2 linked regions of the Sediminitomix flava genome follow. The protein of the gene in region 2 interacts with the protein of the main gene of each other region in a pairwise test. Links are inferred from orthologs where the notes say so. Each region holds a gene or a part of one and is shown on either strand. Other genes may lie near its edges.

The links.
Region 1: the proteins of BC781_RS01630 (region 2) and dnaE interact in binary tests that used the Escherichia coli proteins (3 or more experiments, as listed by UniProt). The link is inferred for Sediminitomix flava from one-to-one orthologs.

Annotation. Positions count from the first base shown.
Region 1 is NZ_QGDO01000005.1:369,182-374,304, reverse strand. The notes cover bases 175-4,972. They hold dnaE (DNA polymerase III subunit alpha), read right to left. Parts: upstream 4,632-4,972; coding sequence 375-4,631; downstream 175-374. Other genes in these bases: BC781_RS18965 (MATE family efflux transporter), read left to right, coding at 4,858-4,972; BC781_RS18975 (DUF4837 family protein), read right to left, coding at 175-271. Also shown: more of BC781_RS18975, read right to left, coding at 1-174; more of BC781_RS18965, read left to right, coding at 4,973-5,123. UniProt on the Escherichia coli protein: DNA polymerase III is a complex, multichain enzyme responsible for most of the replicative synthesis in bacteria. This DNA polymerase also exhibits 3' to 5' exonuclease activity. The alpha chain is the DNA polymerase catalytic subunit.
Region 2 is NZ_QGDO01000001.1:438,978-442,095, forward strand. The notes cover bases 88-2,880. They hold BC781_RS01630 (pyridoxal phosphate-dependent aminotransferase), read right to left. Parts: upstream 2,194-2,880; coding sequence 982-2,193; downstream 88-981. Other genes in these bases: BC781_RS01625 (bifunctional heptose 7-phosphate kinase/heptose 1-phosphate adenyltransferase), read right to left, coding at 88-840; BC781_RS01635 (hypothetical protein), read right to left, coding at 2,317-2,649. In the rest of the region: more of BC781_RS01625, read right to left, coding at 1-87; BC781_RS01640 (M13 family metallopeptidase), read left to right, coding at 2,893-3,118. UniProt on the Escherichia coli protein: Shows aminotransferase activity with methionine and histidine as substrates, and to a lesser extent also with phenylalanine.

The sequences.
Region 1 (5,123 bases), on a different replicon or contig from region 2:
TGATATAACTAACATTGAAACGTGTCTCATTTTGTAAGAGACCAGGCATTGTTTCATTAAATATTTTTCTCACTTCAGCACCCAATTCTCCTTCCCACTTAGCAGAGTCCATAAGAAGGTAAATCTCTCCAATAGCTCCATTAGCTGATGGTAATGCATAATTTGTAGTATCCGCTACTTTTTCTTTTCCCTCTTTTTTAGAATTACAAGAGCTTAAAAAGGTGACTGCAATTATCGAAAACGCAAAGAATAACTTCATTAATTTCTTCATAAGAATATCGTTGATGTTAGTGTTTTTTAGCCTAATGATTTAAGTTTTAATCAATATAAAAGCTTCTACCTATAATCCAAAATTTAAAGGTAGAAGCTACATTTTAATGTACGTTATATGTTACTCCTTCAAGATTTTCAATTCCTGAAATTAATTCATTTGAAGGATCTATTTTAAACTTTCTATTCAAGAAATTTAGAATGATTTTCTCTTTCTGGTCAATGATTTCAAAGTTGACATCACACTTCCCTTGGTTATTTTCAAAAAGCGTGAGTAATTCCTTCATCAATACTTCATTCAAATCTTCAATATTGATTCTAAGATCAACTGAATTGATGAATTTGTCTTTCATTTCAGACAGATGCATAATTGACTTAGGCTGAAGCTCCCATTGTCCTTTATTCCTAAAACTCTCTTTTACTCGACCAGTAATGCATACAAATTCACCTGGGTTCAGCATATGCTTATTGAGGTTAAATGCTTCTCCAAACATTGCCATCCCAGTTACGCCATCATAGTCTTCCAGTGAGAACAAGCCAAACTTGTTACCATTCTTACTTTCCAAAATTCTTACATCAGAAAGCATTCCTCCAACCTTAATCTCTTGGTTTTGGTGTTGATCAATACGAGAAAGTGGTACACAAAGATTATCAATCTCAGTTTTATACATATCTAGTGGATGACCTGAGATAAAGAAACCTACTACTTCTTTTTCATGTCTCAATTCCACCAACTGACTCCACTTATCACACTCTGGAAGCTTAGGTTTTGGCATTTCAACCCCACTACCCGCTCCAAAAAGAGAAATCTGAGCCGAAGACTTTTCTGCTTGGAATTGGTTACCATATCTCAATAGCTTTTCGATACCATTTAAGCGATCACCTTCTGGAGTATGGAAAAATTGTGCACGATGTAGTCCTTTGAATCCATCAAAACCACCTCCATAAGCTAAACCTTCCATAGCTTTTTTGTTAACTGCTTTTAGGTTAACACGCTCTACAAAATCATGGATATTTTTATAGCTACCATTATTTTCTCTTTCTTCAATAATGGCATTAATAGGACCTTCTCCAACCCCTTTAATTGCTCCCATACCAAATCGAATTGCACCTTCTGCATTTACAGTAAAGTCCATTCGAGATTCATTGACATCTGGACCAAGTACATCGATCTTCATCCTCGCACATTCTTCCATAAAGAAGGTTACCTTCTTGATGTCGTTCATATTGTGCGTAAGAACGGATGCCATATATTCTGAAGGATAATTCGCCTTCAAGTATCCAGTATGGAAAGCTACCACAGAATAACAAGTTGAGTGAGACTTGTTAAAGGCATAAGCTGCAAATGCTTCCCAGTCTTTCCAAACTTTCTCCAGACGTTCAGGATTATGACCTCTTTCTGTTCCCCCTTCAATAAACTTAGGCTTCAGCTTTTCTAGTAAGGCAAAGATTTTCTTACCCATAGCCTTACGTAGCATATCGGCTTCACCTTTGGTAAAACCTGCCAAAGACTGAGACAGAAGCATTACTTGCTCTTGATAGACAGTAATACCGTATGTTTCCGCAAGATATTCTTCCATTTTATCCACGTCATAGGTGATTTCTTCTTCACCATGCTTACGTGCAATAAAGTTTGGAATATATTCAAGAGGCCCCGGACGATACAAGGCGTTCATCGCAATCAAATCAGCAAACTTATCGGGAACAAGTGAGCGCAAGTGCTTCTGCATACCCGGAGACTCAAACTGGAATGTACCATTTGTTTCACCTCCTTGATACAACCTATACGTTGGGTGGTCATTCAGAGGAATATCATCGGTATCAATTAAAACACCATGATTTTCCTTAATCATTTTGATGGCATCTTTGATGATGGTCAAGGTTTTCAAACCTAAGAAATCCATCTTCAACATACCCGCATCTTCTACCACCGAGTTATCAAACTGAGTCACTAGAAGGTCAGCATCTTTTGCCGTAGATACAGGAATAAAGTTGGTGATATCATCGGGAGTAATGATGACCCCACATGCGTGAATCCCCGTATTACGAACCGAACCTTCAAGTACACGAGCTGTATTCAGTACATTTCCTTCAAGGTTGTCTTGTTCAGAAATCTCTTTCAATTGACGAGCCATCTCCATTTGTTCAGAGTTTAGTTTCTCTCGGAGTTGGTTATCATCCATTTTGAAGAGTTTCCCCAATTTCATATCGGGAACAAGCTTTGCTACCCTATCCGAATCCGATAAAGGTAAATCTAGTACCCTAGCTGTGTCACGAATAGATGACTTGGCAGCCATAGTACCATAAGTAATGATATGAGAAACCTGCCTTGAGCCATATTTATCAACTACCCAGTTAATAATATCTCCACGCCCTTCATCATCAAAGTCAATATCAATATCGGGCATGGATACACGATCGGGATTCAAGAAACGCTCAAATAGCAAATCATATTTGATCGGGTCGACATTGGTAATACCAATACAATAAGCAACAGCAGAACCTGCAGCAGATCCACGACCAGGACCAACCGAAACGCCCATATCTCTTGCACTAGACGTAAAATCTTGTACAATAAGGAAGTAACCCGGATATCCTGTATTCTCAATAATCATCAACTCAAAGTCTAAACGTTCTCTGAGTTCTTTTGTCATTTCACCATATCGATCTTTTGCTCCGATATAAGTCAAATAACGTAAGTAGTTATTCTCCCCTCGTTTTCCTCCATCTTCATCGTCCAATGGATCTTTAAACTCATCGGGAATATCGAAGGCAGGAAGTAGCACATCACGTGCTAACTCATAACCTTCAATTTTATCATCAATTTCTTTGGTTGTACGAATTGCTTCTGGCAAATCATAGAAGAGTTCTTTCATCTCATCTGGAGACTTGAAATAGAACTCTTGATTTGGGAAACCAAAACGGAATCCTCTACCTCTACCAATTGGCGTATCTTGCTTTTCACCGTCTTTTACACAAAGAAGGATATCATGGGCATTTGCTCCTTCTTTGTCCATATAATAGACATTATTTGCAGCAAAATATTTCACGCCATATTTCTTTGCAAAACCAATTAAAACACCATTTACATAATCTTCTTCTTCAAGACCATGACGCATCAATTGGATATAGAAATCATCTTGGAATGTTTCTAGCCACCAAATAAACTCTTGTTCTGCTTGCTCCTCTCCTACGTTTAGAATAAGATGGTTAATTGGACTATCCAATCCGCCTGTTGTCGCAATTAAGCCTTCTTTAAACTCAACAAGAATATTCTTATCAATACGTGGAAAACCCGCATAATATCCAGAAATGAAAGCTTCAGAAGCTAACTTTGCAAGGTTATGGTACCCTGCCTTATGTTTGGCAATAAGGTTCTGAGTACGCCTTCTATCTGGATTGTCTTTCGTAAACTTTTGCTTTGTTCGATCTTCAGATAAGAAGAATTCACATCCTACAATAGGTTTTATATCTGCTTTAAGAGCTGCTCTTACAAAATGGAAAGCCGCATACATATTACCCATATCGGTAAGTGCGACAGAAGTCATTCCCATTTCCTTAGCCTTATCTACAATCGCATTGATTTCACAAGTGGCTTGAAGAATTGAGAATTGGGAATGTAAATGTAGGTGTGTAAAAGGCTCATCTTTTAATTCAGCTAAAGCTGCTTCTTTATCAATAGAACCACCAGCTTTACTTGCAGACTCTTCTTGATGTACAAAGTTTGCTTCGTCTAGTTCTGGAGCTTCATAGACAATATCTTCAACTGCAATACCATTAAGAGGCTCAACGACACCTTCAGCTATTAGACCAAAGAAACATTTGGTAGTTGCATGAACGTCATATGCGGCATCATGGGCTGCGTCAAATTCTTCACCAAATAACTTAACGTGAAGCTCAGTAAGCGTAGGCCATTTGAATTTACCGCCACGCCCACCAGGGATAGCACAAAAATCAACCGATACATCTTTGGTATCAATGGTTCCTGTTTCTAATAATTGACTTTCTACGCCTGTACGATAGAACTCTGAACCCGTCACATTGATATCGAAAATAACATTGTGACCGATCAGTTTATCAGCTCTAGCGACATCCTTTGCAAAAATTTCAAGTACTTCAGAAAGATCATGACCTTCATTGATCGCTCTTTCTGTCGTGATACCATGAATCTTGGTTGCATTAAATGGAATACTGAATCCTTCAGGTTTTACGATCAAGTTTTCTGCATTGATCAAATTACCTTTGTCATCATGTAATTGCCAAGCCAACTGGACAAGACGGGGCCAGTTATCAAGGTCTTCTATTGGTGCATTAAAATTCTTCGGTAAACCTGTGGTTTCCGTATCAAATATTAGATACATGTATTGCTAAGCTAGGCTGTTAACTACTAAATCCTCAAAATTAGGCGAACGGCTAATGATCGCGCTAACATTTTTGTATGACTATACAACAGAATTTCAGCATTCTGGTGTAAATGAATAACAAAAATATGAAAATTCTCATCTTAATGTGTATCTAGCTCAAAATAGATGGGGTGATAGCGATAGGATTTGAATACCTTTGCAATTGAAATATTTTGAATAAAAAATGGACAAACAGATTCTTCGCTTAGCTATACCAAACATTATCAGTAACATTACAATACCGCTATTAGGTCTTGTAGATATGGCTTTACTAGGTCATCTAGATTCTGAAGTTTACTTGGGAGCGGTGGCACTTGGGACTATAATCTTTAACTTTTTATACTGGAGTTTCGGATTCTTACGTATGGGAACTACAGGATTTACGGCGCAAGCTTACGGACAGAAAAACTTTGAATTAGCTCGATTCACGCTTCTTCGAGGATTAGTAAT
Region 2 (3,118 bases):
AATACTGATTACTGTATCTCCAGCACCAGACACATCTGCTATTTCTCTACGATGTGCAGGAATATGATATTCATTTTCAAAATCAGTAATATAAACTCCATGCTCTGAAAGAGTAATCATTGCAGAATCCACATTCATTTCATTCTTCAATGCTTTGGTTGCCGATTTTACATCTGCAAGAACATCTGAAGTAGGCTGATAATTTAACCCCTCCATCAACTCTTTCAAATTGGGTTTAAAAAGTGTAGCTCCACCATAAGAAAGAAAGTTTCTTTTCTTTGGATCTACAGTAGTAGGAATATTCTCTTCTTTAGCGAAAGCAATAATTTCTTGAATCAAATTTTCATGAAGAACCCCTTTATCGTAATCCTCAAAAATGATAATATCAATCTTTTTAGAAGCTACAATTTTTTTAAGTTGAGCAATTAAGCTCTCTGATTCTCCATCGGAAATCTGATGACTCATCTCTTGATCAAGCCTTAGCATCTGCTGAGAGCCCGCCAAAATTCTATGTTTAACAGTTGTAATTCTGTCAGCACTCTGAATAATGCCTTCAGAACTCATACCATCTTCCTCCAACAATTGACTTAAGATACGTCCATCCTCATCTTCACCTACTATAGCACAAAGAATAGGGTTTGCTCCAAGTGCTTTAATGTTCCTAGCAACATTAGCGGCTCCTCCAAGTCTATTTTCCCTTTTTTCTGCATTTACAACAGGCACAGGTGCTTCAGGTGAAATTCTACTTACCTTTCCCCACAAATATGAATCGATCATTACATCACCTACGATCAAGACATTCAACTGATTGAAGGCTTCAAAATATTCGCTAACTGTCATAGTTTAGTTCTATTTCTCCTCGTCCAAATCTTACAGTGAGGAGTGACAATAAAAATTCTTATTTCTTTCTAAAAGCCAAAAATAAGAATATCCGTAAAACAACAAGATGTTTTACGGATACATTTGTATTATTCTATATTCTTAAGCAAGTTTTTCTAAAGCCGATTTGATACGACTACAAGCCTCTTTTAGCTCTTCATCAGAAGCAGCAAAAGAAATTCTTAGGCATTTTGGCGCACCAAATGAACCACCATCTACTACTGAAACATGAGCTTCATTCAACAAATACATGGTAAGGTCAACAGAATTCTCAATTTTAGTATCTCCAAAAGATTTTCCGAAGAAAGCACTTACATCTGGAAAAATATAGAATGCCCCTTGTGGTAAATTTGTCTTAATACCATCAATTTCATCCAATAAAGATTTCACTAAATCTCTTCTTCTGAGATAAGCATCTTTCATTTTATTCGTCTCATCCAATGGTCCTGTAACTGCAGTAATTGCTGCTGCTTGAGTGATTGCACAAGTTCCAGAAGTTACTTGACCTTGAATTTTATTACATGCCTTAGCCACTTCTAGAGGAGCAGCAATATAACCTAGTCTCCACCCTGTCATGGCATGACCTTTTGAGAAGCCATTCACAATGATCGTTCTCTCTTTCATCCCCTCGATAGCTGCCATTGAAGCATGCTCTCCTCCAAAGTTGATGTATTCATAAATCTCATCTGAAATCACAAAGATTTCTGGATAATCTTTCAGTACCTCAGCCAAAGCTTCTAATTCTTCCTTCGTGTAAACCGAACCAGTAGGGTTACAAGGAGAAGAATACATGATTGCCTTTGTCTTAGGTGTAATAGCAGCTCTCAATTGCTCTGGAGTCACTTTGAAATCTTTTTCAAGACTACCTTCCACAAGCACAGGTACTCCTTCGGCAAGTTTTACTTGCTCTACATAAGTCACCCAATAAGGTGTAAATACGATAACTTCATCATCTTTATTTACAACACTCAAAAGTACATTAATAAGTGACTGTTTAGCTCCTGTTGACACTACAATGTTTTCCGCTTTGTAGTCCAGACCATTATCTCTCTTTAATTTACTTGCAATTCCTTCTCGAAGGGCAGGATAACCTGGTACTGGAGTATATTTAAAGTGATTGCCTGACTGGATAGCTTCAACTGCGGCATCTTGAATAAATTGAGGTGTTTTAAAATCTGGCTCACCTAAAGTTAGTTTGATAACATCATGCCCTTGTGCTTGAAGTTCTCTAGCTTTTACAGCCATTGCAATTGTTGCAGATTCTGCCAATACATTTAAACGATCAGCTAATTGTGGTGTTGATCCTTGATTCATTTTATGTAGTGTTTCGTTTTTGCCTTTTCCTGAGCTCAAAAATAAAAGGATTTCGTTGATCTCTTCTATTTTTTATGAAAATGAAACACGGATAAGTCAAATTCAACAGAATCCTAACAGGACTTAAATAGGGATTTGATCCGATTTCCTACAGTCTTGATCATCTAAAACAAAAACTAGGTGATGTTTAGATTTAAAGATTTTAGTTTTTACATAATAATCATGCTCGCATGATATCAATCTAATTTTATACCCTGCCTTAGTCAAACTAGTACGAACAGCTGTGCTTGCTTCTATTCTAGAAATCACTTGTTCATCTGTTTTTTCACTCTCTCTTTGAATTTCAATTACGGTTGGAATATATTCTCTGTCTTCATTCACAACTTCTATCAGAACCACTGAATTTGAGGATGAATGATAGAAAAAGGAAAATAATATTATTAGAAGATAGTGCATAGTAAAAGGATTTTTGGCTAATGATGGATTAAAAAGAAGAGAAGTTGATAGTCTAGTACTCTAGTAGGGATATTTGTACGTATTGTTACAAGGCTTTCATAAAATTGCCTTTCTCTAATTTATCGATTATCAACGGCAATAAATATTCATAATCTATGAAAAGATGTCAAAATTATTGTAGATTCGAGCAATTAGCACATGAGTTGAGTTTACACACTTTAACTCTTCGTAAATAACACTTTTATGAAATTTTACTTAAAACCAATTCTAGCCAGTGTCATCTTAGGCGGAGCAATTTCTTGTACTGCTCCTCAAACAGAGGTGAAAACAGATGCTCCCGCATTAGACTTATCTAATATGGACACTACTGTTGCTCCTCAAGAAAACTTTTTCCAATATGTAAACGGAAGTTGGATTGAGAAAACAGAAATTCCAGCAGACAGAGGTCGTTGGGGTAGCTTTGATGGTC